Regions from separate parts of the Desulfomicrobium aestuarii genome, predicted to be linked through region 2. Evidence: predicted binding sites of a transcription regulator. Region 2 holds the regulator's gene; each other region holds the start of a gene.

Region 1 (9,449 bases), 240 kb from region 2:
TGAAGCGCACATCCACGCTGACCGGGCTCACGCCGCCCAGGGGCTCGACGATGCGCTCCTGCAGCGCGCGCAGGATCTTGGCCTGCAGCGTCATGGGCAGTTCGCCGATCTCGTCCAGGAAAAGGGTGCCTCCGGCGGCGAGCTGAAAGCGGCCGGGCTTGTCCTGGGTGGCGCCGGTGAAGGCGCCGCGCACGTATCCGAAGAGTTCGCTCTCAAGCAGCGTCTCGGGCAGGGCCGCGCAGTTGACCTTCACCAGGGCCCCTTCCCTGCGCAGGCTGTGCTCGTGCAGCAGCTGGGCCACCAGCTCCTTGCCGGTGCCGGATTCGCCGAGGATGAGCACGTTGGCCTCGCTGGGCCCCACCTGTTCGATGAGCTCCACGACTCGGCGCATGGCCGGGCTGTCGCCGATGAGGCGGGTGTCCCGCAGCTGGCCGATCTGCTTCTTCAGGTCGCGGTTTTCCCGCGTCAGGCGCGCATGGTCGCAGGCCTTCTGCACCACGGCCAGGAGCTCGTCGTTGTCCGTGGGCTTGGTCAGGTAGTCCCAGGCCCCGGCCTTCATGGCCTCCACGGCGTTGCCCACGCTGCCGAAGGCCGTGAGCATGATGACCGGAGGGCAGCTGCCGCTTTCCTGCAGGCGCTGCAGCACCTCCTGGCCGCTCATGCCGGGCATGCGCATGTCCAGCAGGATCACGTCCACGGGCCTGGTGCGCACCACGGCCAGCCCGGCCGGGCCGTTGTCGGCCTCCAGGACCTTGAATCCGGCGTCGCCCAGGACGACGCGGACCATGAGCCGGTGCGCGGGTTCGTCGTCGATGATGAGCACGGTGGGGGTCATGACGGGCTCTCCGATTGGCTGTGGTTGCGGGGGAAGAAGAGGGACACGGTGGTGCCGCCGTCCGGGGCCGTCTCGATGTCGATGCTGCCCCCATGCTCCTGCATGATGGTGTGCACGATGGCCAGGCCCAGCCCCGTGCCCTTGTCGCGGGTGGTGAAGAACGGCTCCAGGGCGTGCTCGCGCTCTTCGGCCGTCATGCCCCGGCCGTTGTCCCGGACCAGGACCCACGTGCCCTTGTCGTCCTCGCGGCTTTGGAGCCGGATGACGCCATCGCTGTCGGGCAGGGCCTCGATGCCGTTCATGGTCAGGTTGATGAGGGCCTGCTTGAGCGCGTCGCGGTCCGCCGTCACGGTACCCGGCGCCGGGTCCGCCTCCAGCCTGCCGTTCTTGGCCCGGGCGTCCATGGACAACAGAGTATGCACCTCCCCGAAGACCTCCGCAAGGGGGACCTGGTCGAAGGTCAGCCGGCGGGGCCGGGCCAGGAAGAGGAGGTCCGTGATGACGCGGTTCAGGCGGTCGGCCTCCTGGACCATGGTGCGCGCGTAGAGCTCTTCGGGGTCCTTGCCGGCCAGCTTCTTGGCGAAGAACTGGGCGAAGCCGCGCAGGGCCGAGAGGGGGTTGCGGATCTCGTGGGCCACGCCCGCTGCCATGCGGCCGATGGCGGCCAACTTCTCGTTCAGGTGCAGTTCCCGCTCCAGGCCGGCCAGTTCGGTGCGGTCGCGCAGCAGCACGAGGCTCTGGCCGGACCCGTCCCTGAGGGGCAGTTGCCGGATCTCGAGGTGCTTGTCGCCCGTCGCCAGCGTCGTCCATTCCTGGGAGCCGATCTTTTCGGGCGGCAGCCCGAGGCTGTCGAGTATCGTCGCCAGGGGTTCGCCCATGAGCCTGAAGCCGTCCATGAGGCCCTGGGCCGCGGGGTTGGCGGCGACGATGGTCCCCTCGGCGGAAAGGGTCAGGAGTCCGTCGGGCATGTTGTCCAGAAGGCGCGCGTTGAAGGACTCCAGGCGCGCCAGCCGCTGACCCTGCTCCTTGCGTTGCAGGAAGCCCATGAGCAGCAGCCAGAAGACGATGGTCACGGCCAGGATGTAGCCGGTCTGCAGGATGGCCGTGCGCCTGTACTTGCCGAAGGCTTCGAGATGCTGGGTCATGTCCACGCCGATGAGGAGCATCGGGGGCTTGTGCTCGGGCGGGCACTGTTCGTCCTGGCAGTCCAGGCCCGCGCTCAGGTGGCTGATCCGGCCCAGGACCATGATGGGGCGGCCCTCGAAATTCATCTCGCCGGTCCACTCCCCCGCGGTGCCCATGCTCGCCCAGGCGATGGTCGGCAGCTGCCCGTGGATGGCCTTGGGGTCGTCGTGGGAGGAGAAGAGGATGTGGCCCATGGGGTTGTAGAGACCGATGAAGCGGGCGTCGGAGCGGGCGATGTAGTCCTTGAGGATGTCCTTGGCCATGGCGCGCTGGAGATTGAGCAGGGCTGTGGCGTGCTCCGACGAGGGCGGCAGGCGCAGTTCACGGCGCAGGTTGATTTCGATGCCTGCGGCGATGGCCCTGGCCGTGACCACGGCGTGTTCGTGGAAGGACTCCTGCTGCTGCCGCAGGTTGCGCCAGGTGGAGAAGCTCAGGGCCAGGCCGAGGACGAACACGGCCATGGTGGCCATGAGCATGATGGTGCGGCTGCTGCGGTGCGGGAGGGCGATGTCCATGGCCTGCTCCTGGCTTGAAAAGGCAAAGGCCGCAGGGGGTGCGGCCTTTGCCCGGTACAGGGAGGGGATGAGCGGTTACAGGGTTTGGGCTGGAGAGGCGGGTGCGTCGCCGGCGCCGGTCCCGGCACCGCTGGAGTATGCTCCGCACCCGGCTGAGCCTGCGCAGCCTCTCTGGGATTCCAAGGGAACGGGCTTGCCGGTGATTTCGGTCAGCTCGATGCGGTAGTCGGCATTGAGCTTGGCCTTCTTCGCCTGCAGTTCGTTCACTTCGGCCATGGCCTTGTCCACGGCCGCCTTGTCCACCGGCACTGCGGAGAACAGGGCTTCCATGGCTTCGTGCTTGGCCTTGAGCTCCTTGTGGAGGGCAAAGAGCTGCTCGTGATGCACGTCGGTCAGTTTCTGGACCTTTTCCTGCTGCTCGGGGGTCAGGCCGGACATGAAGTCCTGGTAGTGTCCCTGTCCCGGACAGCCGCCTTTGTAAGCCTGGGCCCCGGCAGCGAGGATGAGGACCAGAAGGAGGGGGAGGATGAGGTATCTTGCGTACATGAATGCTCCTGTCACACTGTGGAGGTAGTGGTGTGATGTCGGATTGCGTATAGCATCCTGCGTGCCAGTGCTGAATGTTTTGTAAATTAGAACGGTTGCGAAAATGGGAGAGTTCTGGGAACTGGTTTTTGTGCACCATGTTGCACAATTGGTCGAGTTGTGCAATCCGACCGCGGCCTTGCCGGTCTTGCCTTCGTGCGGGAAAGGATTACGATCATGGCGTCACGACACAGCAATCTGCCTGGCAACGGGCGCAAGGAGGCTCATATGTGCAAAGGATGCGGATGCCTGCGCGGCAAGGCCACCACGACGGTGGTCAAGCACGATCACGAACATTCCCACGGTGATCTGACCCACAGCCACCCCCACGACCACGATCACGACCACACCCACGACGAGAAGAAAGCCCCGGTCCACGAGGACCACAAGCACTAGGGGCCACGGCGATAAACCGGGCCGCCCGACCACGGGAGGGCGGCCCTTTCCTTTTTCGAGGAGCGAAGCATGGACACGACGGGAATGATCGTGCTCGGCCACGGCAGCCGGCGCAGGGAAGTGGGCGAAGCCTTCACCGCCATGGTCGAACGGGTGGCGCGGCGCATGCCGGGCATGACGGTGCTGCCGGCCTTCTTCTCCCTGGGCGAGCCGACCCTGGCCGACCAGGTGCGCAGACTGGCCGCGGACGGCTGCTCGCGGATCGTCATCATGCAGTACTTTCTCTACAACGGCGTGCACATCGAGCAGGACATCCCCGAAATGATCGCCGAACTGCGCCGGGAGATGCCGGGACTTCAGTTCGTCGTCCAGCCGACCCTGCAGGACGACCCGGCCATGGAAACGCTCATCGCGGACCGTCTTCGTGCCGCAGCCCCATAGGGTTGTCATGGAGCCTCCTCACCGCCGTCGCCGATCCGCAACATGCGGGGCATAGGGTGAGCCAACGGTTGGAAGGTTTCCTCCGGGCGGGCCGGAGGGTCCTGGCGACCACAATCCAGGAGGCTCCCCCATGTCGCAGAGCAGGAACATGCACCAGGGCATCGAACGTCAGTTGCGGGAAAAGTACGTCATAATCGAACGGGAAATCGAAGATCTTCGAGAGGTTATGCGCCAGGACCGAGCCCTGGAGCCCGATCCGGCCGACCAGGCCTGCACGGCTTCCTCCCAGGACTGGAACATGATACGCTTCAATCGCAACGTGAAGCTGCTCAAAGACATCGCCGTCGCCCTCAAGGCCATCGACAACGATTCCTACGGGGTGTGCGAACTCTGCGGGGACGACATCTCGGACCGCAGGCTGCTGGCCATCCCGAGCGCGCGCTACTGCATCGAGTGCCAGGAGATGATCGACGCGCATCCCGGCGAGTTCGGACGCACCGGGATAGGGGGCGGGGTGCTGGCAGCGGTTTGAGGCCGGCCGCCTTTCCCTCAACGGTCCTGACCGGGGCTCTCGGCCCCTGAGGATTGCTCCCGTCCATGCAGAAGAATTACGTCCTCGACACCAATGTGCTCCTTGACAACCCTTCCTGCATCCGCACCCTGCGCAACGGCCAGGAGAACCGCGTCATCCTGCCGTACACGGTCCTGCGCGAGCTGGACAAGCTCAAGCGCGAGCCGCGGGTGTCCCACATCGTGGCCCAGGCCATCGCCGTCCTGCAGGACGACCCCGACATCCTCTTTCTGCCGCCGCGGGCCTTTGACGACGCCGAAAGCAAGGCCGGCGACGACCTGATCCTCGAGGAGCTGAAGGACAGCGGGGTGGATGCCCCCATCCTGGTCACCAACGACCGCATCCTGCAGCTCAAGGCCCGCATCCACGCCATTGCCAGCGAAGGCTTCCGCGACTCCAACCCCTTCCGCTCCGAGTCTCAGTCCTACACGGGCTTCGTGCGCGAGGGCGAGGAGCCCATCCCCAACAGTTTCGCCTGGGTCGGCGGCCAGCCCTACATGCACGCCACCTCGGGCCCGCGTTTCATCGACTACCAGCACAGCGTCTGGAACGTGCGGCCGCGCAACGTCTATCAGAACCTGGCCCTGGAACTGATGCTCGACCACGCCGTGAACCTGGTCACCCTGCAGTCCGAGGCCGGCTACGGAAAGACCTTCCTGGCCCTGGCGGCGGCCCTGTTTCTGGCCCTGGAGCAGAAGGACAACCCCTACCGCAAGATCTACCTGGTCAAGCCCGTCATCGAGATCGGGGCCAAGCTCGGCTACCTGCCCGGCGACCTGGAGGAGAAGATGGCGCCCTACGTGCGCTACGTCGGCGACCTGATCATGAAGCTGCACGACCTGCGTCCGGCCAACCGCATCTTCATGGACAGCGAGGGCGGCAATTTCCGCTTCAACCCCAAGCGCTTCGAGATCCTGCCCATCGCCTTCATCCGCGGCATGAACCTGGAGAACGCCGTGGTCATCGTCGACGAGATGCAAAACCTGTCCCGCGCCGAAACCCGCGCCCTGCTGACCCGCATGGGCGAGAACGTGAAGTGCATCTGCCTGGGCGACACGCGCCAGGTGGACAACCCCTACCTGAACGAATCCAACAACGGCCTGAACTGGACCGTGAAGATGCTCAAGGGCCTGCCCGGCTACGGCCACATCGTGCTCAAGGGCGAGCGCTCGCGCGGGCCCATCACGGACATGGTCATTAGGACCGGGCTCTAGAACGACGTGCGCCGGCGCGGCCAAGCCCGACCGGGTTTGGCCGCGCCGGGTGGGAAAATGTCGATGTACGCCAATGGCTTTCGAGGAACCGCATGACAGCGAAAAAGAAATACAATCTGCACCTTTCCCGCCCCGAAGCCGCCGATCTGCTGCGCAGGCTGGCCGACACCCTGGAGGCGGGATGCGACGAAGTGGCCTCGCTTGGGGTCAGCCTGGCGGAACTGGCCAAGTTCAAGATCCGGATCGACCTTGGCCAGGACGATACTCTGGAGGTGAAGTTCACCGGCACGGGGTTCACGGTTTGCGAAGGGGCGCAGGAGCCATGCGGTTCTGGGGCCGTGTGCGACAGCCTCTCCGGCGTGAAGAAGCGGATGCAGGTCTACTTCAAGGCCATGCGCGACAGCGTGGCCAAGGCCGAGATGCCGTCGCGGGAGATCGTGTCCGTGTTCCTCGCCGACTCCGAAAAGATGGTGGTCCTCCAGGGAGAAGGGGAAGACTCCTACGTCGCCTGGTCCGCGCTCTGCGATCGCCTGCGCGCGGCCTTCGATGCCGGGAGCCCGGCGGAGATCGCCGCCGTGGCGGAGGAGATGGCTCGGGCCAAGAAGGAGTGCCACGCCCGCTACAAATAGGTCGTCGGCCGCCGCCCCACGTAGCGATCTGATAGTCTGGCAAGCATGCCGCCAGGCTCTTGTCCCTTTGTCTTCAAAATCCCTTTCTTGCTTAGTGGACGAAGAATCCGTCCGCTTTTCGCGCATCCCTGCGCCAGTGTTGTCCATGACGCCCCAATGACAGGGCGGGCCAGGATTTTCGACCTGTCACGAGGTGGTCACCGGTCCTTCGCATCGCCTCCATATTGATCTGGTGAATGCGTGGAAACAAGGTGGTGCGCATGTTTCTTGAAGAGACGATGACATGGGTGAGCATGGAAGCGCGGTTGGCCACGGTCATGGGATTGGGTGGCGCCTGGAGCGAGAGATCCCTCGGCGAGCTGCCGTTCGCCCCGGACGACGCCACGGCGGGCAGCGAGAGCGAGCTGCAGGTCGCGGTCATGGGCAGCCCCGAGAACGTGGACCTGCCCATCATGATCCGGGAGTCGAGTCATTACCAGAACCTGACGCGGCGCACGGCCTCTGGCGACACGGCGGGCGCGTCGCTCGTGGAGCTGGAGCGCTATCTCCAGGGCGGTCCGGACGCGGTGTGGGAGAACAGTTGGGTGCGCTTCCCCCTGGATCGCCTCGGCGCCTTCGCCCGCCATACCCTGGAGCGTGACCTGCTGGCCGACAAGGCCGACCCGGATTCGGGCCGGCGCAGGGACAGCCCCGATTTCTTCATCATCCGGAACGGCCAGGAGTGGCTGCGGGTGCCCATCAGCTACCTGCTCAAGCTCTCCCTGGCCGACCTGGCCGGCTCCGGGGTGCAGCCCCCGGTCCGCAGGCTGGCCGAGAAGTTCCTCGACCACTTCCTGAACGACAACACCTCCCCCGAGACCTTCTCCTTCTATCCCGCGCCCATGAACGCCGCCTTCCGGGGCGGTCGGGGCGTCGCCCGCGAGACGAGCCAGCGCTTTCTCCTGTCGCAGCTCCTGCTGGATCACGCCAACGAGAGCTTCGGCCTGCTCGAGCACGGGCAGCGCGCCATGATCTACTTCGCCCCCATGCCCCCGGCCAGGCAGAAGCGGCTGAACGAACTCATCCCCGACGCCCACTACCGCGACCTGTTCATGAACCCCTGCCTGTCGGGCTGGGACCGCGGCGAGGCCAAGAAGGAGTACATGGGGCTGTGCCACCGCATCCTCTCGCGCAGCCAGCTGAACACCATCGCCAAACTCCGCGAGTCCGGCATCCTGACCAACAACCTGGTCGTGCTGCCCAACACGTCGAACACCTGCCTGGCCAACAACGGCACGCACATCTCCCTGGGCAGCGCGCGTCTGGGCGAGCTGATGCAGGGCGGGGGCGACTTCGGCCCGGCCGAGGAGAAGTACCTGGGCGACCTGACCATCAAGATCGTCGAGCACTTCCTGCCCCTCTTCGTCGGCACGTACAGCGCCGCGCCCCTGCGCATGGACTTCGAGGATTTCCACCCGGAGAAGGCCCTGGGTTTCCTGCCCCACGAACTCGACTACTCCCACCTGCGCATGATCTGGCGGCGCTGGAAGAAGAAGGCCAGGCTCAAGGTCTTCGGCCGGCCCCTGACGCCCTTCGGGCCGCCCCTCATGGACCGGGCCGTCGCCCGGCTGTTCCGGCTCAAGGGGGACTTCATCCCGGACTTCAGGCTGCTCGACTACATGACGACCCTCATGAGCACCCACCGCTGCCCGGCCCTGAACGGGGAACTCGGCAACGACCTGCGGCTCAAGCGGGAGCTGGCGTCCATGGGCGTGTTCCACGAGTCCATGTCGACCTATCTCCTCTACAAGCAGCGCGCCTTCGCGACCATGGGCTTCTCCGGCTTCGAGGGCCGCTTCTACAGCCTGTTCGACTCCCTGGAGGAGGACATGCGGCCCGCCGCGACCCTGCAGCAGCTCCTGAGCGCCCTGGCCTGCAAGCTGATCCTCTCCGGCCGAGTCACGCGCGCCGCCATCCCGGACACGCCCGAGGTCGAGAGCGAGCGGCGGCAGATATTCTTCGCCACGGCCATCTCGCTGCCCACATTCTTCGTGCGCCGCGACTCGGGCAACGCCTTTCTCCTGGACCTGGTCTCGCGCGCCGACCGCGTGCGGCCCAGCCGCCGCTACCCCGGCCACGTGCGAACCCATGTGCCGGAATACCGGCTGGCGCTCCTGGACTTCATCGAGCGGGAAGGGGCGGACCTGGTCGAACTGTTCGGCGCGGAGGGGCTGCTGGCCGACCTGCGCGCCCGCATCCTGGACCCGCGGCTCGGGGCCGCGGGCAAGCTCACGCGGCGTGTCCTGGACAGCACCGGGGCGCGTTCGCCCCTGTCCCTGCGGGGGCGGGAGTTCAACATGGCCGCCGAGGACGTCTACCGCGACGGGCTGCGCCGTTCGTACCTGGCCGAGGCCCTGGAGTATCTGCGCGAGGACTGCGCGACCGTGCGCGATTTCGGCTGCCTGCCCGAGCAGTTCTGCCGCGTCGGCCTGGCCGCGCTGCTCGGCGGCCGCGACATCCTCGACTTCATCCGGGAGGCCGACGAGGAGCTTCGGCTGACCGGGGAACTGAGCGGCTGCCGCCGGACCCTGACGCAGCTCCTGCTGCTGGTCGTCGGCATGCACCGCGACAACGCACGCATCCGTGGAAGGAAATCATGACGCATCAATATGTCTGCGACGGCCGGGTCCGCGACGAGGAACTCTTCTGCGACCGGATCATCGGCTATCTCTATTCCCGCGTCCGGGAGCAGGCCCCGGCCGTGTTCAAGGCCGTGATTTCGAGGCGCGCCTCCAGCCTGCTGGGCTTTCTCAACTACGATCTGCCTCTGGGAGCCAGGCTTTCGGGGGCCGAGGCCCTCATCCGCAGGCTCGGCATCGACCTGGGCGAATGCGTGGAGGAGGCCGCCCACTACGACACCCCGCGCCGCATCTTCGAGCGCCGCATCCGCTACGCCGAGGTCCGGCCCATGGACGAAAGCCCGGAGGCCGTCGTCTCGCCGGCGGACGCGCGCATGTTCGCCGGGTCCCTGAGCGAGGGGTCGGTGCTCTTCATCAAGGACAAGTTCTTCTCCTTCGGGGAGTTCCTGGGCCGCCCGCA
Region 2 (9,449 bases):
CAGGTCGGCCAGCGCGATAGCGCTGCAGACGGTGTCGGAATCAGGATTCTTGTGACCGAAAACATAAACGGACATGGTATTCCTCCTACAAGGGTTTATTGACGAACAATAAGTTTGTGCCAAATATCACAATTATTCGCGGCTGCCAAGAGAGAACATTGTGAAGATATTGTCAAGGCTCAGAGCGTGAGCAGAACGCCGAGCACGAGGCTGGCGCCGGCCAGGGCGTAGGCCCGCGGCAGGCGCAGCGCCAGAACGGCTCCGGCGCAGGCCCCGATCCAGAGCATGGGCCACGTGGGCTGCGGTCCCCCGGATACCCATGGCGCGACCAGTCTGACGATTGCCAGCAGGGCCGCGGCGCAGGACAGGTAGAGGGCGAAGCCCAGGGCGAACATCTCGCCCATGGCCTGGAAGACCAGGCGGTCCGGCGTGTAGGGGTGGTTCACGCCGCGCCTGTTCCAGATGATGAGCCTGTTGTAGCTCAGGTTCTGGCGCTTGCGGTAGCGCTGTTCCACCCAGGAGCCCAGATAGGCCAGGGGGAGGGAGAGGACGAGTATGATGGCCGTGACGCGCATGTCCGCTTCGGGCACACAGGCCAGCACGCCCAGGGTGGCGGTCAGGGCCAGCAGGCCGTGGGGCGGGATGAAGGTGCCGGCCGGGAAGAGGTCGAGCCACAGGAGTTCGAAGAAGATTCCGGCGTTCAGGGGCGGCTGCAGCCTGAAGGTCAGGAGCGCCCAGAGCATGGCGGCGAAGAGGGGGCGGTGGACGAAGCCCAGGTCAAGGGCGAAGCGGGTCAGCCAGAGCAGGGCAAAAAAAAACCGCCTCCGGCCAGAATGGTGAAGTCGTGAGAGGTGATCATGACGGTTCCGGGTGGTTCATAGGTTGACCTTCGGCGTGGCCGTGGGCACGCAACGGAAATCGATCTCCACTTCGTGGTCCGCGAAATACTTGAGACAGCTGCGGTCGTCGGGCCCCAGGGCGATATGCTCGCAGACCTGCTCCTTGCCCGGCCCGTAATGCAGATTGCCGATGTTGACCTGGGAGAAGGGCAGTCCGGCCATGTGCGCGGATCTGGCATCGGCGCAGGTGGAGAACAGCACCAGGACGTGCTGTGAGACATTCCCCTTGAAGACGCGGCGCAGGACGTCGGGCGTTTCGGCCACGGTGCAGCAGACGAAGGACACGTCGCTCGGGACGGCCAGGCTCATGATCTCCTGCCTGAGGGCGTCGGAGGCCAGGTCGTCGTTGGCCACCACCAGGGTCTTGGCCCTTATGTGCGGCAGCCAGGCCTCGATGACCTGGCCGTGGACCAGCCGGTTGTCGATGCGGAACCAGATCACGCCTAGGCCTCGCCGATCTTTCGGGTCAGAACCTCGCCCGCGAGCACGATGCCCTGGATGCCGGCGTTTTTGGCATTCTGGGCCAGCTGGGTCAGCTCCTGGTCGCGCATGCCGAGGATGCGTAGCAGCATGGGCAGGTTGACCCCGGTCAGGACGTCGACCTTGCCCGGCTGGAGCAGGGACAGGCCGATGTTGGACGGCGTGCCGCCGAACATGTCGGTCAGGATGATCACGCCTTCGCCCGTCTCCATCCGTTTGACGGCGCTTTTCAGGTCCGTCAGCAGGGTGGCCATGTCCACCGCGCCTTCCACCGCTATGTGGGCGCACTGTTCCTGCGGCCCCAAGATGGTCTGGGCAGCCTCCAGCAGATGCTGGCCGAACTGGCCATGGGTCACCAGAATCACTCCAACCATTCTTCCTCCAGAACGCGTTATCCGAGACTGAAATGCCGATGCTCCACAGAGACGGTGTACCCGCGCGCCCTCAGGTGGGCAAGCACGGCCTCTGTCACGGCCACGGAGCGGTGTCTGCCGCCGGTGCAGCCGAAGGCCATGGTCAGGCGGTAGCGCCCTTCCCTGGCGTAGAGGGGCACGGTGAAGTCGAGAAACTCCAGGAGCCTCTTCAGGTACTCCCGGCCGGGTTCGCCGTCCAGGACGTAGCGGGCGATGGCTTCATCCTGTCCGGACAGGGGGCGCAGGTCCTCGACGAAATAGGGGTTTGGCAGGAAACGCAGGTCCATGACCGTGTCGGCCTCGGCCGGGGCCCCGTACTTGAAGCCGAAGGAGATGAGGTGCACGCGCATGCCCTGGCTCAGGCTGGCGATGCTCGCCCACTTGTCCTGGATGACGCGGCGCAGGTCGTGGACCGAGTAGTGGGACGTGTCGACGACCAGGTCGGCCTGGTTACGGATGGGCTCCAGGATCTCCCGTTCCCGGTCCAGGGCCGCTTCCAGGCCCAGGTTGCCCGTGGCCAGGGGGTGGGGTCGGCGCGTGGTGGCGTACCTGCGCAGCAGGACCTGGTCCGAGGAGTCCGTGAAGATGATGGTCGGGCGCACCGACAGCTTCTCCATGTCCTGCAACACTTCCCGCCACTGCCCGGCGAAGTCGGGCTGGCGCAGGTCCATGCCCATGGCCAGGCCCGGGTAGTCCGTGGACGAGGACGAGAAGAACAGCTCGATCAGGGCCGGGGCCATGCGGGCCGGCAGGCCATCCACGCAGAAGAAGCCCATGTCCTCGAAGACGCGCAGGGCCGTGCTCTTGCCCGAGCCCGACATGCCCGAGACGATGACGACGTTTTTCGGTGCGTTGCGCATTTCCATGGCGGGGGTTCCTTGCACAGGCTTCAGACGGACTGCAGCAGCCGCCACAGCCCGTCGCCGCCTTCCGCGTCGGCGAAGGCCTGGCGGAAGGCGTTGTCCTTGAGCAGGCGCGAGATGGTGGCCAGGATCTTCAGATGCAGGCCCACCACGCTGGAGGGGGCCAGGACCGTGAAGAAGATGGTGGCCGGCTTGTGGTCCAGGCTGGCGAAATCGACGCCTTCGCGGCTGCGTCCCACGATGACCATGACCTGGTCGAGGCTGTCCAGCTTTCCGTGAGGGATGGCGATGCCGTCTCCGATGCCCGTGGTGCCCAGCATTTCCCTGTCCAGGAGCACCTGGGCCACCCGCACGGGGTCAACGCCCGGGAATTTGCCCGGGAGCGGGGAAACGAGTTCGGCCAGGACCTCCTTCTTGGTCCTGGCCGAAAGGTCGGAGATGATCAGGTCTTTATCCAGGTATTCGGCAAGCTTCATGCCCTTATACCCCAGGGTCGATGAGGCCGAAGTCGCCGGTCTTGCGGCGGTAGATGACGTTGACGCGTTCGTTCTCGGCGTTCAGGAAGACGAGGAACTCGTTCTCCGTCTTGCCGAGCTGCATGGCGGCCTCTTCGACGACCATGGGCTTGGGCTCGAAGTGGTCGGTCTGCTGGATGCTCTGCCTGCGCTTGCCCGTGGTGTCCTCGTCGAAGCTGATGACGTCCATGCGCACGGTGTCGCCGCCGGCCTTGCGCTTGCTCTTGTCCTTGTCGCGGACCTTGCGCATCTGGGCCTCGAGCTTGTCCCACACCATGTCGACGGTGGAGTACATGTCCTCGCTGTCCTCGCGGGCGGAGATGTGCACGTTCTTGCCGGTCAGGACGACGTCGGCGATATGGCGGAATTTCTCGACTTCGAGGTTGACCTGCAGTTCGGCGTCAGGGGTGCCGGCCATGAACTTGCCGAGCTTGCCGAAACGGTCCTTGGCGTACTTGCGCAGGTGGTCGGAAGGGTCGAAGTTCTTGAAGTTGAAGACTATCCTCATGGAATCCTCCTCGTCAGTTGAGGGTCAACCCCGCGTCTTCCCGGAAGGGCGGCGAGGGGTGGAATATCAAAACACCTGCTTGCGCTTGGATGACGACTCGATGCCCAGGACGGCGCGGTATTTGGCCACCGTGCGGCGGGCGATGTTGACATCCAGCGTTTCCTTCAGCACCGCGGCGATCTTCTCGTCGCTGTAGGGGTGCTTGGGGTCTTCCTCGCTGACCATCTTCTTGATGATGGCCTTGACGGACTCGGAGCCCACCTGGGTGCCGTCGTCCATCTCCAGCGCGGAATTGAAGAAAAATTTCAGTTCGAAGATGCCGTGCGGGGTGGCCACGTACTTGCTCGTGGTGATGCGGCTGACCGTGGACTCGTGCATCTCGATGTCGTCGGCCACGTCCTTGAGTATGAGGGGCTTGAGCTTGGTCACGCCGTGCTCGAAGAAGCCCCGCTGAAACCGCACGATGCTCTCGACCACCTTATACAGGGTTCTCTGCCTTTGGTGCAAGCTCTTCATGAGCCACATGGCCGAACGCATCTTGTCGTGGAGGTACTCCCGGTCCGGGCCCTTCACGGCCAGGCTCGTGTCGTCCATGTAGTAGGGGCTCAGCTGCAGCTTGGGCAGGCCGTCGTCGTTCATGACGATGACGAAATCGCTTTCGTACTCGTACACGAAGACGTCGGGGCTGACGAAGACGGTGTTGTCGCTGCCGTAGCTCGCGCCGGGCATGGGGTCCAGGGTCTGGATGATGTCAAGGTAGGCCTTCAGGTCCTCCATCTGGATCTTGAACTTGCGCAGGAGCGGCTTGTAGCGGCGCTTCTCGATATCCTCCAGATGCTCGTCCACCAGTGAAACGAGGATGGGGTCGTCCTGGCCCAGGACCTCCAACTGGATGAGCAGGCACTCCTTGGGGGAACGGGCGGCCACGCCCACGGGGTCGAAGCGCTGCAGGCGGTGCAGGACGGACTGGACCAGGGCCAGGGGCGAAAGGGTCTCGGAGGCGATCTCCTCGGCGCTGGTCGTCAGGTAGCCCAGGGAGTCCAGGTTGCCGATGATGGCCTCGCCGATGGCCTCCTCCTCTTCGGTGATGTTGGAGAGGCAGAGCTGCCACAGGAGGTGGCCTTCCAGGGAGGGCTTGCCCGAGAGCCTGGCCTCGTAAGACATCATCTCCTCGAGGGCCTCGGTCTCCTTGAACTGCACCTGCTTGGTCGTGCTCGAAAAGTCGCCGAGGTAGTTCTCCCAGTCGGCGTTGCGCATGAGCTCGGCGTCGTCGAAGGACACGTCGGCCCGTTGCTCCACGGGCGGGGCCTGGGATTCGACCTCCTCGGAGATCTCCCGCGGCGCTTCCTCAAGCATCGGATTTTCCAGCAGTTCCTGCTGGACGGCTTCGAGGAGCTCGAATCGGGAGAGCTGAAGCAGCTTGATGGCCTGCTGCAGCTGCGGGGTCATGACCAGCTGCTGCGTCAGCTTGAGGTTCTGTCGGAGTTCAAGGCCCATAGTGTCTCTGTCGTCCCAGCGTAAGATGCAGTGTTGTCGTCGGCGGATTCATCCAGCAAAGACTTTGCCACAGAAGGCAGGTCGTGGCAATCCTTGGGAAATCGGCACCCCGCTAAAGGCTGAAACCCTCGCCGAGATAGACCTTGCGCGCCCCGGGGTCGGCGACGATCTCGTCGGGGCTGCCGCTCAGGATGATGCGGCCGTCGTACACTAGGTAGGCGCGGTCGCAGATCTGCAGGGTCTCGCGCACGTTGTGGTCGGAGATGAGCACGCCGATGCCCTTGGCCTTGAGGCCCTCGATGATGGTCTGGATGTCGTCCACGGCCAGGGGGTCGATGCCGGCGAAGGGTTCGTCCAGCAGGATGAACTTCGGGTCGCGGATCAGGGCGCGGGCGATCTCGAGCCTGCGGCGCTCGCCGCCGGACAGGTAGGCCGCCAGCTGGTCCTGCAGGCGGGTGATGCCGAGCTCGTCCAGGAGCCTGTCGGCCGTGCGCTTCTGCTCCTCGGCCGAGAGGCCGGAGTATTCCAGGATGAGCTGCAGATTCTGGCGCACGGTCAGCTTGCGGAAGATGGAGCTTTCCTGGGGCAGGTAGCTCATGCCCAGGCGGGCGCGCTTGTGCAGGGGCCAGCGGGTGATGTCCACGCCGTCCAGGGTGACTTCCCCGCGGGTGGGCGTGACGATGCCGGCGAGCATGTAGAAGGTCGTGGTCTTGCCGGCGCCGTTGGGGCCGAGCACGCCGACGACCTCGCCCTGGCGCACGTCGAGGTCGATGTCGCGGACCACGTCGCGGGCCCCGTAGCGTTTGGCCAGCTGGCGGCCGGACAGGGTCGTCACGGCTTGAGCTCCTTGGTGTCGGCCGGGGTGTTGAAGATGGCCTCGACCCGCTGCTTGCCGCCCAGAACCTCGCTGCGGTTCTCGCGCATGTAGAGCTTGATGACCTCGCCCTGGATCTTGTTGGCGCCTTCCATCAGCACCGGATCGCCTTCGAGGGTCAGGATTTCCGTGGCCGTGTCGTAGGTGGCCTTGTCGCAGGTGCCGGAGCGGCCCTTGTCGGCCTTGAGGCGGACATTGCCCTGGGAGATGATTTTCTTGATGGAGCTCTGCTGGTCCATGGCGGTCTGGGTGGAGTTGCCTCCGCCCTGCTTCTTGTCGAGGAGCACGGTCAGGGTGTCGGACCACATCTCGACGTCTTGGCGGATGACGTGCACCGACCCGGAAAAGACCACCTGGTCGCCTTTCTGGGTATAGGTCATGGTGTCGGACGTGATCTTGACCGGCACGGTCTTTTCCGCTGCCCACAGGGGGGCGGCCCATGCCAGGAGGAGAATCAGAATGAGTGAACGCATAGATGTCCCCGCTCGTCAGTTCAGGGTGACCTGGACGTTGCCGCGGGCCAGGATGTCGCCCGTGTCCAGGAAATATGTCAGGGCGTCGGAGCGGCCCTGCATGGAATCGCTTGAAATGTCGATGTTGCCGGACAGAACTAGGGTGCGGTTCCCGCCCGTGTAGTCGAGGGTGTCGGCGCGCATGCGGTATTCCCCCCGGGTGGCGTTGACGCCGTCCCACATCCTGGCGCGGTCCTCCTTCTGCCAGACCTGGCCCTTGGGCGCCGTGACTTCGACGTGCTCGCCGCCTTCCTCGCCCCAGTAGGTGATGACGGGGTCCGTCAGGGTCAGTTCGTCTCCGGCCTCGGCGTAGTTCGCCCCGGCAGCGCTCAAGTTCCAGAGCTTTTTGCCGTCCTTGCCCTGGCTCAGGTTCACGCCCTTGAGGCTCAGGTCAACGTCCACGTTGCGGGCGATGTCCGGGGTCAGACGCTCGGGCCACAGCATGCGCCAGCCCAGGACGGCGATGCCGGCCAGGATCAGCAGGGCGATGACGACCGCCAGTGCCCGTTTCATGCCGTCAGCCACTCCCGCCACATGGCGTCGAGCTTGCCCTGGGCGCGCAGGATGAAGTCCAGGGCCTCGCGTACGGCGCCGTGGCCGCCCATGGCCCGGGTGGTCCAGGCCGCGAGCTTCAGGATCTCGGGGCGGGCGTTGGGCACGGCGATGGGGAAGCCGACCATGGACATGGGTGCGGCATCGACCCAGTCGTCGCCGACGTAGGCCATGTGGTCGAAGGGGATGCCGGTCTTTTCGGAAATCTCGCGCATGGCCGGCACCTTCCGGTGGTGCCCGTAATAGTAGTGGCCGATGCCCAGTTCCGTCACGCGCCGCTTCACGGCCGGGGACTCAAGGCCCGTGATGACCGCGAACTCGATGCCGGCCTTGGGTCCGAGCTTGATGCCCAGGCCATCCTGGACGTTGAAGCGCTTCATGACGCAGCCGGACTCGTCGTAGTACAGGCCGCCGTCGGTCAGCACCCCGTCCACGTCCAGGATCATGAGGCGCACGTCTTTGGCCAGGCGCTCAGCATTCATTGGGGACGCTCCAGATGGCCGCCAGCTCAGAGAGCAGGGTGCGGGCCTTGGCCAGGGGCCAGGAGTTGGGGCCGTCGCACAGGGCCTTGTCCGGGTCCGGGTGGATTTCCATGAACAGGCCCTGGCAGCCGCTGGCCACGGCCGCCCGCGCCAGGGGCGGCACGAACTCGCGCTGGCCGCCCGAGGACGAGCCCTGGCCGCCCGGGAGCTGCACCGAGTGCGTGGCGTCGAAGATGACCGGGCAGCCGAACTGCTTCATGATGACCAGGGACCGGAAATCGACCACGAGGTTGTTGTAGCCGAACATGGAGCCGCGCTCCGTCAGCCAGATGCGCGTGAACCCTTCGGAGCGGATCTTCTCCACCGGGCCGCGCATGTCCCACGGGGCCATGAACTGCCCCTTCTTGATGTTCACGACGCGCTCGGTGCGGGCCGCGGCCAGCAGCAGGTCCGTCTGGCGGCAGAGGAAGGCCGGGATCTGCAGCACGTCGGCCACCTCGGCGGCCAGGGAGGCCTGGCGCGGCTCGTGGATGTCCGTGATGATGGGCAGGCCCGTGCGGCTCTTGATCTGGGCCAGCCAGTCGAGCCCGGTGTCCAGCCCCGGCCCCCGGAAGCTCCCCCCCGCGGTGCGGTTGGCCTTGTCGTAGGAGCTCTTGAAAATGAGCGGCAGGCCCAGCTCCGCGCAGATGGCCTGCAGCTCCACGGCCACGGTCATGGCCACGTCGAGGCTCTCCAGGACGCAGGGTCCGGCGATGAGGAAGGGGCGGTCGGCGACCAGCTCGGCGCAGTCGATCATGGTTCCTGCTCGGGTTTCTTGTTGGCCACGGCCGCGGCGATGAACTCGCGGAACAGCGGGTGGGGCTGCATGGGCCGGGAGGTGAACTCGGGGTGGAACTGGCAGCCCAGGAACCACGGGTGGTCCTTGATCTCCACGATCTCCACCAGGCTCTTGTCGGGCGAGGTGCCGCTGATGGTCAGGCCGGCCTCCTCGAAGCGCTTCTGGTAGGCGCCGTTGAATTCGTAGCGGTGGCGGTGGCGTTCGGAGACTTCGACCTGGCTGTAGGCCTCGAAGGCGCGGGTGTCCTTCTCGATGACGCAGGGGTAGGCGCCCAGGCGCATGGTGCCGCCCTTCTCGCTGGCCATGTCGCGGCGCTGCACGCACTTTTTGCGGAAGTCGAACCACTCCTTCATCAGATAGATGACCGGATCCGGCGTGGTCAGGTCGAACTCCTCGGAGTTGGCCTTGGCCAGGCCCATGACGCTTCTGGCGTACTCAATGACCGCGCACTGCATGCCCAGGCAGATGCCGAAGAAGGGCACCCTGTTCTCGCGGGCGTAGGTGATGGCCGCGATCTTGCCCTCCACGCCGCGGATGCCGAAGCCGCCGGGCACGAGGATGCCGTCGGCGCCGGCCAGCCGTTCCGCCACGTTTTCGGGAGTGATCTCCTCGGAGTTGACGTACAGGAAGCGGATGGCCGCGTGGTTGGCCACGCCGCCGTGGGTCAGGGCCTCGTGAAGGCTCTTGTAGGCTTCCTTCAGGTCAACGTACTTGCCGACGATGGCGATGGTGACCTGGGTCCTGGGGTGGTGCAGGTCGTGGACGAGGTCCTTCCAGGCCTGCAGGTCCGGGTTCTTGGCGGCCAGGCGCAGCAGTATGGCGATCTTCTGGTCCACGCCCTCGTTGTAGAGGGTCAGGGGCAGCTCGTAGATGTGGTTGACGTCAATGGCCGTGAACACGGCGTCGCGGTCCACGTTGCAGAAGAGGGCGATCTTGCGCTTGATGTCGTCGCCGAGGTTCACCTCGGAGCGGCAGAGGATGATGTCGGGCTGGATGCCCAGGCTGCGCAGCTCCTT
Region 3 (9,449 bases), 840 kb from region 2:
CGCCTGACGGACACGTGGTCCATCGGCCTGGGCGCCGAGGCCAACTATTTCGAATTCACGCAGAAGAAGAAGGTCCTCGGCGGCGCATACGATCTCGAGGTCCAGGGCGACGACGTCGGCGTGGGCGTCAACCTGTCCACCTGGTACGCGCCCACGGACTGGCTGTCCCTGGGGCTCATGTACCGCAGCGCCATCGACGTGCACCCGCGCGGCGAGGCGGACAGCGACGTCCCGGCCCCTTACGATGACCTGCTGAACGGCGACGCCGACGGCGAGATCACCCTGCCCGACTCCTGGTCCCTGGGCCTGTGCATCACCCCCACGGACAGGCTGAGCGTCGAAGTGGACGTGACCCGCACGGGCTGGTCGTCGTACGAGGAACTGGACATCCGCATCAACGGCACCAACCCGTCGGGAGCCATCGTCAAGGACTGGAAGGACGCCTGGCGCCTGGGCATCGGCGCCGAGTACGCCCTGACCCCGGCCTGGGACCTGCGCGCGGGCTACGTCTACGACGAGACGCCCATCCGCACCGAGCGGGCCGACTACATGGTCCCGGCCAACGACCGCCAGCTCTTCTGCGCCGGCCTGGGCTGGCACGACCAGGCCTGGAGCGTGGACGTTGGCTACACCTACCTGCTCATCAACGACCGCAAGGGTGCGACGATCTACGGCAGCGGCGGCACGTCCGAAACCGCCGACTTCGAGGACGGAGACGCCCACCTGCTCGGCCTGAGCCTGGCGTACCGCTTCTAGGGCGGCTCCGCTTCGCATCAAAAAAGGCCGCCGGTAAACAACACCGGCGGCCTTTTTTGATGGAGCGTTCAGGGCGGTCCGCTCACAGCGCGGAAAGGTTCATGGCGGCGACGCGGTATTCACCGTCGGCGTGCAGCAGGACGTTGACGCAGGCGTAGTGCTGTTCCAGGCGGAAAAGATTCTCCAGGGGCATGCCCAGGATGCGGCACAGGAGGACGCGGTTCACGCCGCCATGGGCGACGATGGCCAGGGGCTCGTCCATGTCCGTGACGGCCAGTTCGAAGACGGGCCAGGCCCGGCGCTGCACGTCCGCGAAGCTCTCGCCTCCCGGCGGGCGGAAGCCGGCCAGGTTGCGGCCCCTGGCCTCGTAGCGGCCGGGAAAACGATCGCGAACCTCGTCCACGGTCAGTCCTTCCCAGGCGCCAAGGCTGATCTCACGCAGGTCCGCGGCCGTCTCGGGTACAATCCCCAAGACCGTGCCGACGATCCCCGCGCTCTCCACGCAACGCGCCAGGGGACTGCACACAAGGCGCCCCACTCCTCTGCCGGTCAGAAACCGCGCCACGGCCGCCATCTGTTCACGGCCCGCGTCCGTCAGAGGCAGGTCCGTCCGGCCCACGAAGCGGCGCGGCGCGGACTGCGTGATCTCCCCGTGGCGGATGAGATAGACCTCGCTCACGGCAGCACCCCGGCCAGAATTTCCTCCAGGCCGCGGCCGCAGGCCTTCTCGACCATGCCCCGCAAGGCCAGGGAGTTGTTCATGCGGCCGCGGATGGCGGCGCAGGCGTTTTCGTCGCAGGCATACAGGGCCAGCTTCTCGCCGAAACGGTCCTCAACAGAAATGCGCCTGTCGCAACGCACCAGCTTGTCCGCCAGGCAGACGACCTCCTTTTCCGTGAGCAGGCCCGATGCCGGAGGCGGCACGTCGCGGTGGGCGGACACGATCCCCGACAGTCCGCCCAGGCCCAGACGCGCAAGCAACTCGCCGCCGGCGGCCTCGTGGTAAGGCCAGCCCTTGGCCACATCGTGCAGCAATGCGGCGTTGTGGACCAGATCCAGATCGAGCCCCGCGCCCTTGCGGTTCAGTTCCTCCCCCATGCGCAGGGCCACTGCGGCCACGGCCAGGCCATGGGCCAGGCCACGCTCGGGCATGGATTGCCCGGCCAGGGCCAGGGCCTCGTCACGCTTCCCCACATGCATACGGGAGGCGCGCCGCTGCAGGACGGCAAAATCGTCGGGCGTGTCGGCGTCCAGCAGGATGCCCCGGTCCCAGACCGGGACGTCGAGGGATGGCGCGTCCGCCAGCAGCCCTTGCAGCCCACCCCGACCGTCATGCCCCAGAATGCGCGGGATCAGGCCTGCGGGGATCAGGGACGGGTGGCCGCGCTCGCCCGCGAAGACCGGATAGGCCACGCGGCCGTCGTAGGCGTCGAGCATCAGGCTGACCGTGGCCGGACGCACCAGGGGAATGTCCGCCGGAAGAATGAAGAAGGCGTCAAGGCCGGACAGACCCGCACAGGCGGATGCCGCCGCCCGTACCGACGAGAACATGCCGTCCGCATACTCGGCGTTGCGCGTGGCGGTGACGCCCAGCCGGACCGCCTCGGCCTCGACCTCCGCGGCGCGGTGCCCCGTCACGACCAGAGGGCTGCCTATGCCCGCCTCCCGAAACACCTGCACGCAGCGCGACAGGACCGTCATCCCGCCGAGATCCATGAGCGGCTTGAAGCCGCCCATGCGCGAGGAGAAACCGGCCGCCAGGATGACGGCGCCGAAACTCCCGACCGTCATCCCTGCACCCCGGCACGCACCCTGATCATCTCGCCGACGATGCTGACGGCGATCTCCTCGGGCGTGTCGGCGCCGATGGCCAGGCCGATGGGACAGAAGACGCGGTCGATGTCGGCCTGCGCATAGCCGTTCTCGAGCAGGGAGCGGTAGACCGCGTCGCGCTTGCCGCGGCTGCCGATCATGCCGACGTACCCCGCCTCGGTCCGCAGGGCCTGGGCCAGGACGTCACGGTCGTGCAGGTGGCCGCGGGTGACGATGACCACGTAGTCGTCGGGGCCCAGATCCTTCAGGCACTGGTTGAAATCTTCCAGCACCCGCACCTCGCGGGCCTCGGGGTAGCGCTCCGCGCTGGCGAACTCGGCCCGGTCGTCCATGACCACCACCTCGAACCCGGCGAAGGCCGCCACCTTGGACGTGGCCAGGGCCACGTGCCCCGCGCCGACGAGGTGCAACACCGTGGGCGCGACCAGAGGTTCCGCAAAGACACGCAGGCCATCGCCTTCGAGGCTGAAATTCCGGCGCGTTTTCGACGCCTTGCGGGCCAGCTCCAGAGCCATGCCTTCGGGCAGTTCCGCGCCCTCCAGGCCCGCCGCCTCGGACCACAGGGCCAGGGCGGGCTCCCGTTCCGAACCCATGACGGTGACCAGGGCCGGCCGTTGCCGCGCGTCATGCAGGTCCTTCAACTTCTCGAAAAAACCGCGACGCTCGGGCGTGACGCGCTGCAGCAGCACCTTGACCGCCCCGCCGCAGACCATGCCCGCCTGGGCGGCCGAGTGCGAATTCAGGTCGAAGGGCAGCAGCACGTGCGACTCGCCCCTCTCAAGCATCTTCCTGGCCCTGGCCAGGCTGGCCCCCTCGACGGGACCGCCGCCCACGGAGCCACGGATGCCGCCGTCCGGCAGGACCAGCATCCTGGCCCCGGATGTGCGCGGGGCCGAGCCCGAGCTATCTACGATGCCGCAGAAGACGGCGTCCCGCCCCTGGGCCAGGGTTTCCAGCAATGATTCGAGTATATCCTTCACGGCGTGCTCCCGCGTTGCTCGGTGATGGTGCGCTTGACGGTGTGGGACGGCGAAAAGGCGCCCTCGCTCCGTATGAACTCGAGGGCAAGGGTTCCGATGTCCATGGCTGGGAAACGCCCCAGGGTGCATCCGGTCTCCCGCTCCACGTGGTCATGCCCCGGTCAGCCAGTAAATTCAATGCCTGGACTGATTCGGCATACCGTGTCTTCAGAGGCGAAGAGTCCGCGGGAAATTGCATCGGGCCCGGCCCGCGCCCTCCCGGCATCAGAGGGTATTGAAGCGAACAGCACAATCCGTCCTCCACGGGCAGCGCCGCTTCCGGTTGTCGCAGGCTACATAAATGGATAGGGATACAAAAATGTCCCCGGACAACCCGACGCGCGCCACCGGCGGAACTGTCACGCATGTCCGACGATATGCGCCCCAATTGCCGACAGACCCCGCAGCGCTGGACGTCCGGCCAGGACTGTCCGCCCATTCCAGCCGCCAAGTGGCGCGGTCGCGGCGACCGGCCCGATAGTTGCTTTGCACCCCCGTAAACCGGCACGCGCACCGTGCGACGGCCGGTGCCCCCGCGAACATTACCCCGGAGCAGCGATGGACACGACCTTTCTCTTCCCGGTGCAACTCAGCCTGCGGGTGGCCAGTCTGGCCACCCTGACGGCCCTGTTCCTCGGGGTGATGCTCGGCTGGGTTTTCCACCGCTGCCGCTTTCCTGGCCGCGAACTGCTCGACTCCATCCTGAGCTTGCCCATGGTTCTGCCGCCCACGGTCCTGGGCTATTACCTCATCGTGCTCCTCGGACGGAACGGGTTCGTAGGGCGCTGGCTCGACGAGACCTTCGGCATCTCCCTCATCTTCACTTGGCAGGGCGCCGTAATCGCAGCCACGATGGTCTCCTTCCCGCTGGTCTTCAAGTCCGCACGCGCCGCCCTGGACGGGGTCGATGGCAAGTACGAGAACGCGGCCCGGGCCCTCGGACACCCCGAGTGGCGGGTGTTCCTGGGCGTCTGCCTGCCCCTGGCCGGACGCGGAATCCTGGCCGGGACCATGCTGGCCTTCGCCCGGGCCATGGGCGAGTTCGGGGCCACCCTGATGATCGCCGGCAACCTGCCCGGCCGCACCCAGACCCTGTCCCTGGCCGTGTACAGCGCCACCCAGGCCGGCCAGGACAGCCTGGCGGCACAACTGGTCCTGATCATTTCCGTCCTGTGCACCCTCATCCTCTGGGTCTCGGGACGACTCCTGACACCCGGATGGCAATCATGAGGAGGCTGCCATGTTCCTGCCGGACACATACCCCAAGACACGCGTGAAACCCGAACCGGCGATCGCCACCCTTGTGTGCGGCGTCAGCGCCAGGGTCAGCGGAGGAGGCGCGGGGTTTCACCTGGACGCGCATTTCCGGGCCGACACCCGGCGCATCGCACTCTTCGGCCCCTCGGGATCGGGCAAGAGCCTGACTCTCATGGCCCTGGCCGGCCTCCTGCGACCCGATACGGGCAGGATCAAGGTCCGGGGCCGGGTCTTCCTCGACACCGCAGCGAAGGTGGACGTCCCGGCCCGCAAGCGCAACGTCGGCCTCGTTTTCCAGGACTACGCCCTCTTCCCGCACCTGACCGTCCGTCAGAACGTGTCCTTCGGCCTCAAGCCGTTTCTGGCCCCCCTCGGGCCCGCCGGGCGCGCCCGCGTCGACGAACTGCTGGAACTCTGCGGCCTTTCGGCCCTGGCCGACCGCCGGCCGTCCCAGATCTCCGGCGGCCAGCGCCAGCGCACGGCCCTGGCCCGTGCCCTGGCCCCGGAACCGGACCTGCTTCTGCTGGACGAACCCTTCACGGCCTTGGACCAGCCCCTGCGGGAGCGGATGCGCGCCGAACTCTCCCGCATTTTGGAACGCTTCGACATGCCCATGGTCATGGTCAGCCACGACCTCGAAGACGTGGAGCACTTCGCCCAGACCCTGGTTGCCTTCGGCCGTGGCCGGGTGCTGGACGTCGTCGACTATGAGGCGCGCCGCCGAACCGAGTCCGCCCGGCAGATCCTCGACCCCCTTTTCCTCATGGCGCAGACAGAACCGCAGGAACCCTCGAAATGATCCGAATTCCCATGCTCATGACACTCTTCGGCCTGGTCCTGACCACGCCGGCCATGGCCGCCGACCTGCTGGTCTCCGCGGCGGCCAGCCTGACCAACGCCTTCCAGGACATGAAAGGTCCCTTCGAAAAGGCCCACCCCGGTACCACCATCGTCTTCAACTTCGCGGCTTCGGGCCCGCTCCTGCAGCAGATGCAGCAGGGCGCGCCCGTGGATGTTTTCGCATCCGCCGACCAGGAAACCATGAACAAGGCCGAAAAGCTCGTCGACCCCTCCACCAGGGTCGATTTCGCGGGCAACGCCCTGGTGCTCGTCGTGCCGGCCGAAGGCGCCCTGCCCCTGACCGGTCCCGCTGACCTGCAGGGCGAACAGTTCAAGCTCGTCGCCATCGGCAACCCCGAATCCGTCCCCGTCGGCCGCTACACCAAGGGCGCCCTGACCGCCGCCGGCCTCTACGACGCCCTGACGCCGAAATTCGTGCTGGCCGAGAGCGTGCGCCAGGCCCTGGATTACGTGGTCCGCGGCGAGGTCCAGGCCGGCTTCGTCTACGCCACGGACGCCGCCACGCGTGCCGACAAGGTCAAGCTCGCGGCCGAAGTGGCCGGCCATAAGCCCATCAGCTACCCCATCGCCCTCGTGCAGACCTCCAGGAGCAAGGACATGGGCCAGGCCTTCATCGACTTCGTCCTGGGCGCAGAAGGCCAGGCCGTGCTGGCCAGGTACGGCTTCAAGAAGCCCTAACCGCCACGCGCTTTCAGGGCGGTATGGAGCCGCCCTGAAAGCGCGTGTAGAGAAAGCTCCCCAAGCCCCGGCGCCGTGCGCACCGGCCGCCGGGACCTGTGCTCAACTGCCGCCAAGTAGTCGGGCGCGGAGTTCCGGCTCGCTCGTTTCGGGCGAAAGCCAGATATCGAAAAAGCGGTCCGTGAATTCCTTTTCCCGTATGGCTCCGATAAAAACGCCGTCCCTGTAGAACAGCGTGCCTCCCGCCCTGTCGCGCACCCCCGTCAGGGTCATGTCTTTGACGACGTCGGGGAAAATCGCCTCCATGCGCGCCCCGAAGCGCCGCAGCGTTTCAGGGTCGTCCAGGCCCTGCCGGCGCATTTCCTCGATGCTCCTCGTCGCGATGTCCGCCCCCTTGAGTTCCATGTGATAGACGATATGCAGCGCGAAGGGCCCGTCAGGGCGCCAGCTCCCGGCGGGCGCGTACAGGGTGGCGGTATACACGTTCCAGACCAGGAATCTCAGGTTGCCGCTGCCCACGGGCTGCGGGTTGTCCATGTATCTGTAGAGATGTGCGGGTGCCGACAGGGCGTCTGCCGCAAGAAGCAGGACCAGGAGCCAGGCGCGAAGAAAGCCTTTCATGAGCGTTACCTCCCTCGGACGCGATGCGGACGTCCATGATGGAGAGGTATGACGAAAAAGACCGGGAAGAAAGCGACAATCGGAAGGGCCTGGGGGGTGAAAAGCGGAACGCGCCCCGAAGGGCGCGCTCCATCTCGTTCATCTCTGGATGCGACCCGTCACACCTTGAACTTCTTGACCAGCCCCTCCAGGGCCCCCGCCAGCATGGAGAGGTTCTCGGAGCTCCGTTTGAGCTCCGTGCTGCTGGTAGAGATGTGCCCCGAGGCGGTGCTGACCTGGACGATGTCTTTGGCGATCTCGCCCGTGACGACCGAGGCCTGGGACACGTTCTCGTTTACCTCCTGGATGCCCATGGAGGCCTGGCCGACGTTCTCGGCGATGTCGCGGGTGGCGGAGGACTGCTGCTCCACGGCGGCGGCGATGGTCGAGACGAAGGCGCTGACCTCCTCGATGACCGCCATGACCTGACCGATCTCCTCGATGGTCGCGGTCGTGGAGCTCTGGATGCCGGCGATGCGCTCGCGGATCTCCTCCGTAGCGGAGGCCGTCTGGTTGGCCAGCTCCTTGATCTCGTTGGCCACGACGGCGAAGCCGCGGCCGGCCTCACCGGCCCGGGCCGCCTCGATGGTGGCGTTCAAAGCCAGGAGGTTGGTCTGGGAGGAGATGGCCGTGATGGTCTCGGTGACCTTGCCGATCTCGCGGGCGGCCACGCCGAGCTGGTCCACGCGCTGGGAGGCCGAGCTGGCCTTGGCCACGGCGCGCCGGGTGACCTCGCGTGTCTTATCCGTGTTGCCGGCGATCTCGTGGATGGTGGCGCTCATTTCCTCGGCCGCCGTGGCCACGGTGCCGACGTTGGTGGAAGCCTGCTCCATGGCCGCGGCCACGGAGTTCATGTTGGCGTTCATCTCCTCCGAGGCCGTGGCCACGGTGCCTGACTTGGCCGAAAGCTCCTCGGCGCTTTTCAGCAGGCCGTCGGACATGGTCTCCAGTTCGGCCGAGGAGCCCAGGAGCACCCTGGCCCGCTCGGTGATGTCCCGGACGATGACCCGCAGGTTCGTCGCCATGTGGTTGAGGTGCCCCTGCATGTCGCCCAGCTCGTCCTTGCGGCTGACGGCCAGTTCCCCGGTCATGTCACCGTCGGCCAGGCGCTCCAGGTAGTCCCCGGCCTCGCGCAGTGGCCGCAGCACGCTGGCCCGGATCTGCAGCCAGGAAACGGCGCCCACCAGCAGGAGTATGCCCATGGTGACCGCACCGACGGTGAGCTCGCTGGCCAGGATCGAGGCGTTGGTCTCCTTCAGGGAGGAGATGACGACGAACGCGCCGTGCACCTCGCCGGCCTTCCATCCTTCCTTGACGCCCCCGGTCGGGTCCTTCTCGCCCCTGGGGTCGCCGTGGCAGTACAGGCAGTCTTCGGACAGGCGGATGGGCTTGAAATAGAGGAGCCTGTCCTTCTCGACGATGACCTTTTCCTGGAGGTTCGAGGAGCTGAATTCGCCCAGCACCTTCCGTTCCAGGTCATTGGGCGCGTTCTTCGGGTTGCGGGGGCTTTCCTTGGGCACCCTGAACTCGTACCCGGCCTCCGCGGCCCTGGCCGCGGCCGTGTTCATGGCCGAGACGATGGGCACGGATTGCAGCAGCGTGGCCGGATCGTCCTTGAGTTCATCCAGCGGGCGGAGCACTCCGAGCTTGTGCTTGTGGGCCATGTCCTCGCGCACGGATTCGGCCATCATGACCACGGAGCGGCTCTCCTTGAGCTTGCCGCCGATGGCGGCGTCCGTGACGTCGCGCACATGCATCCAGGCCATGACCAGCGCCAGGACCAGAGGGCCGCAGCCGGTGATCAGCAGTATCTTCCACTTCAGACTCAGTCGCGCCCACATAGTTTCCTCCGCAGTAGTGCCATTTTTAAGCAGGAAGAGTACTTAATTGCATCTACTGGCGAGCGCAAGCGCTATTCGTGTAACGACACAAAATCAAAGGAAGAAACGTCGACCAGCCCCCTGTCGGTCAGCCTCAGCTTGGGAATGACCGGCAGCGACAGGAATGACAGCTGCATGAACGGGTTGATGTCGGCGGGGCATCCCAGGGAACGGGCCGCGGCGTTGAGGCGGTCCAGACCGGCAGCCACCTCCTCGGGCTCGCGGTCGCTCATGAGCCCGGCCAGGGGCAGGGGCAGGAGTTCAAGCACCCGGCCGCCTTCGACGCAGACAAAGCCGCCGCCGCACGCCTCCAGGGTCCGCACGGCCAGCATCATGTCGGCGTCCGAGACACCGACCGCGATGAGGTTGTGGGAATCGTGGGCCACGGTTCCGGCCAGGGCGCCAAGCCTGAGCCCGAGCCCCCGCACCAGGCCCAGCCCCCTGCCCCCGGTGCCGTGGTGGCGCTCGAACACGGCCAGCTTGGCCACGTCCGCCTCCGGGTCTG

The links. Region 2 encodes sigma-54, which starts transcription at its own class of promoters, with help from an activator protein. Its sites were predicted from a motif close to CTGGCACGGNNNNTGCTT; they were not measured.
Region 1: a site for sigma-54 is predicted at 3,132-3,149, ahead of ACZ5AC_RS13610 (periplasmic heavy metal sensor). Genes of this name have one in related genera too.
Region 3: a site for sigma-54 is predicted at 4,078-4,095, ahead of modB (molybdate ABC transporter permease subunit). Genes of this name have one in related genera too.

What each region holds. Positions count from the first base shown of each region.
Region 1 covers NZ_AP042427.1:2,962,702-2,972,150, reverse strand. Annotated here, with positions in the region: gene ACZ5AC_RS13620 (sigma-54-dependent transcriptional regulator) at 1-835, opposite strand, end outside; gene ACZ5AC_RS13615 (two-component system sensor histidine kinase NtrB) at 832-2,535, opposite strand; gene ACZ5AC_RS13610 (periplasmic heavy metal sensor) at 2,611-3,081, opposite strand; gene ACZ5AC_RS13605 (hypothetical protein) at 3,349-3,516, shown strand; gene ACZ5AC_RS13600 (sirohydrochlorin chelatase) at 3,586-3,957, shown strand; gene ACZ5AC_RS13595 (TraR/DksA family transcriptional regulator) at 4,088-4,489, shown strand; gene ACZ5AC_RS13590 (PhoH family protein) at 4,555-5,742, shown strand; gene ACZ5AC_RS13585 (GAK system XXXCH domain-containing protein) at 5,835-6,371, shown strand; gene ACZ5AC_RS13580 (hypothetical protein) at 6,632-9,010, shown strand; gene ACZ5AC_RS13575 (phosphatidylserine decarboxylase) at 9,007-9,449, shown strand, end outside.
Region 2 covers NZ_AP042427.1:2,719,690-2,729,138, reverse strand. Annotated here, with positions in the region: gene ACZ5AC_RS12380 (manganese-dependent inorganic pyrophosphatase) at 1-75, opposite strand, end outside; gene ACZ5AC_RS12375 (hypothetical protein) at 180-743, opposite strand; gene ACZ5AC_RS12370 (PTS sugar transporter subunit IIB) at 876-1,340, opposite strand; gene ACZ5AC_RS12365 (PTS sugar transporter subunit IIA) at 1,343-1,753, opposite strand; gene rapZ (RNase adapter RapZ) at 1,771-2,658, opposite strand; gene ACZ5AC_RS12355 (PTS sugar transporter subunit IIA) at 2,682-3,131, opposite strand; gene hpf (ribosome hibernation-promoting factor, HPF/YfiA family) at 3,136-3,678, opposite strand; gene rpoN (RNA polymerase factor sigma-54) at 3,745-5,175, opposite strand; gene lptB (LPS export ABC transporter ATP-binding protein) at 5,288-6,010, opposite strand; gene ACZ5AC_RS12335 (LptA/OstA family protein) at 6,007-6,522, opposite strand; gene lptC (LPS export ABC transporter periplasmic protein LptC) at 6,538-7,074, opposite strand; gene ACZ5AC_RS12325 (KdsC family phosphatase) at 7,071-7,595, opposite strand; gene kdsA (3-deoxy-8-phosphooctulonate synthase) at 7,585-8,391, opposite strand; gene ACZ5AC_RS12315 (CTP synthase) at 8,388-9,449, opposite strand, start outside.
Region 3 covers NZ_AP042427.1:1,880,332-1,889,780, forward strand. Annotated here, with positions in the region: gene ACZ5AC_RS08545 (OmpP1/FadL family transporter) at 1-756, shown strand, start outside; gene ACZ5AC_RS08550 (histidine phosphatase family protein) at 839-1,435, opposite strand; gene ACZ5AC_RS08555 (DVU_1551 family NTP transferase) at 1,432-2,547, opposite strand; gene ACZ5AC_RS08560 (XdhC family aldehyde oxidoreductase maturation factor) at 2,544-3,569, opposite strand; gene modB (molybdate ABC transporter permease subunit) at 4,167-4,838, shown strand; gene ACZ5AC_RS08570 (ABC transporter ATP-binding protein) at 4,849-5,664, shown strand; gene modA (molybdate ABC transporter substrate-binding protein) at 5,661-6,404, shown strand; gene ACZ5AC_RS08580 (chalcone isomerase family protein) at 6,507-7,025, opposite strand; gene ACZ5AC_RS08585 (methyl-accepting chemotaxis protein) at 7,184-8,905, opposite strand; gene ade (adenine deaminase) at 8,977-9,449, opposite strand, start outside.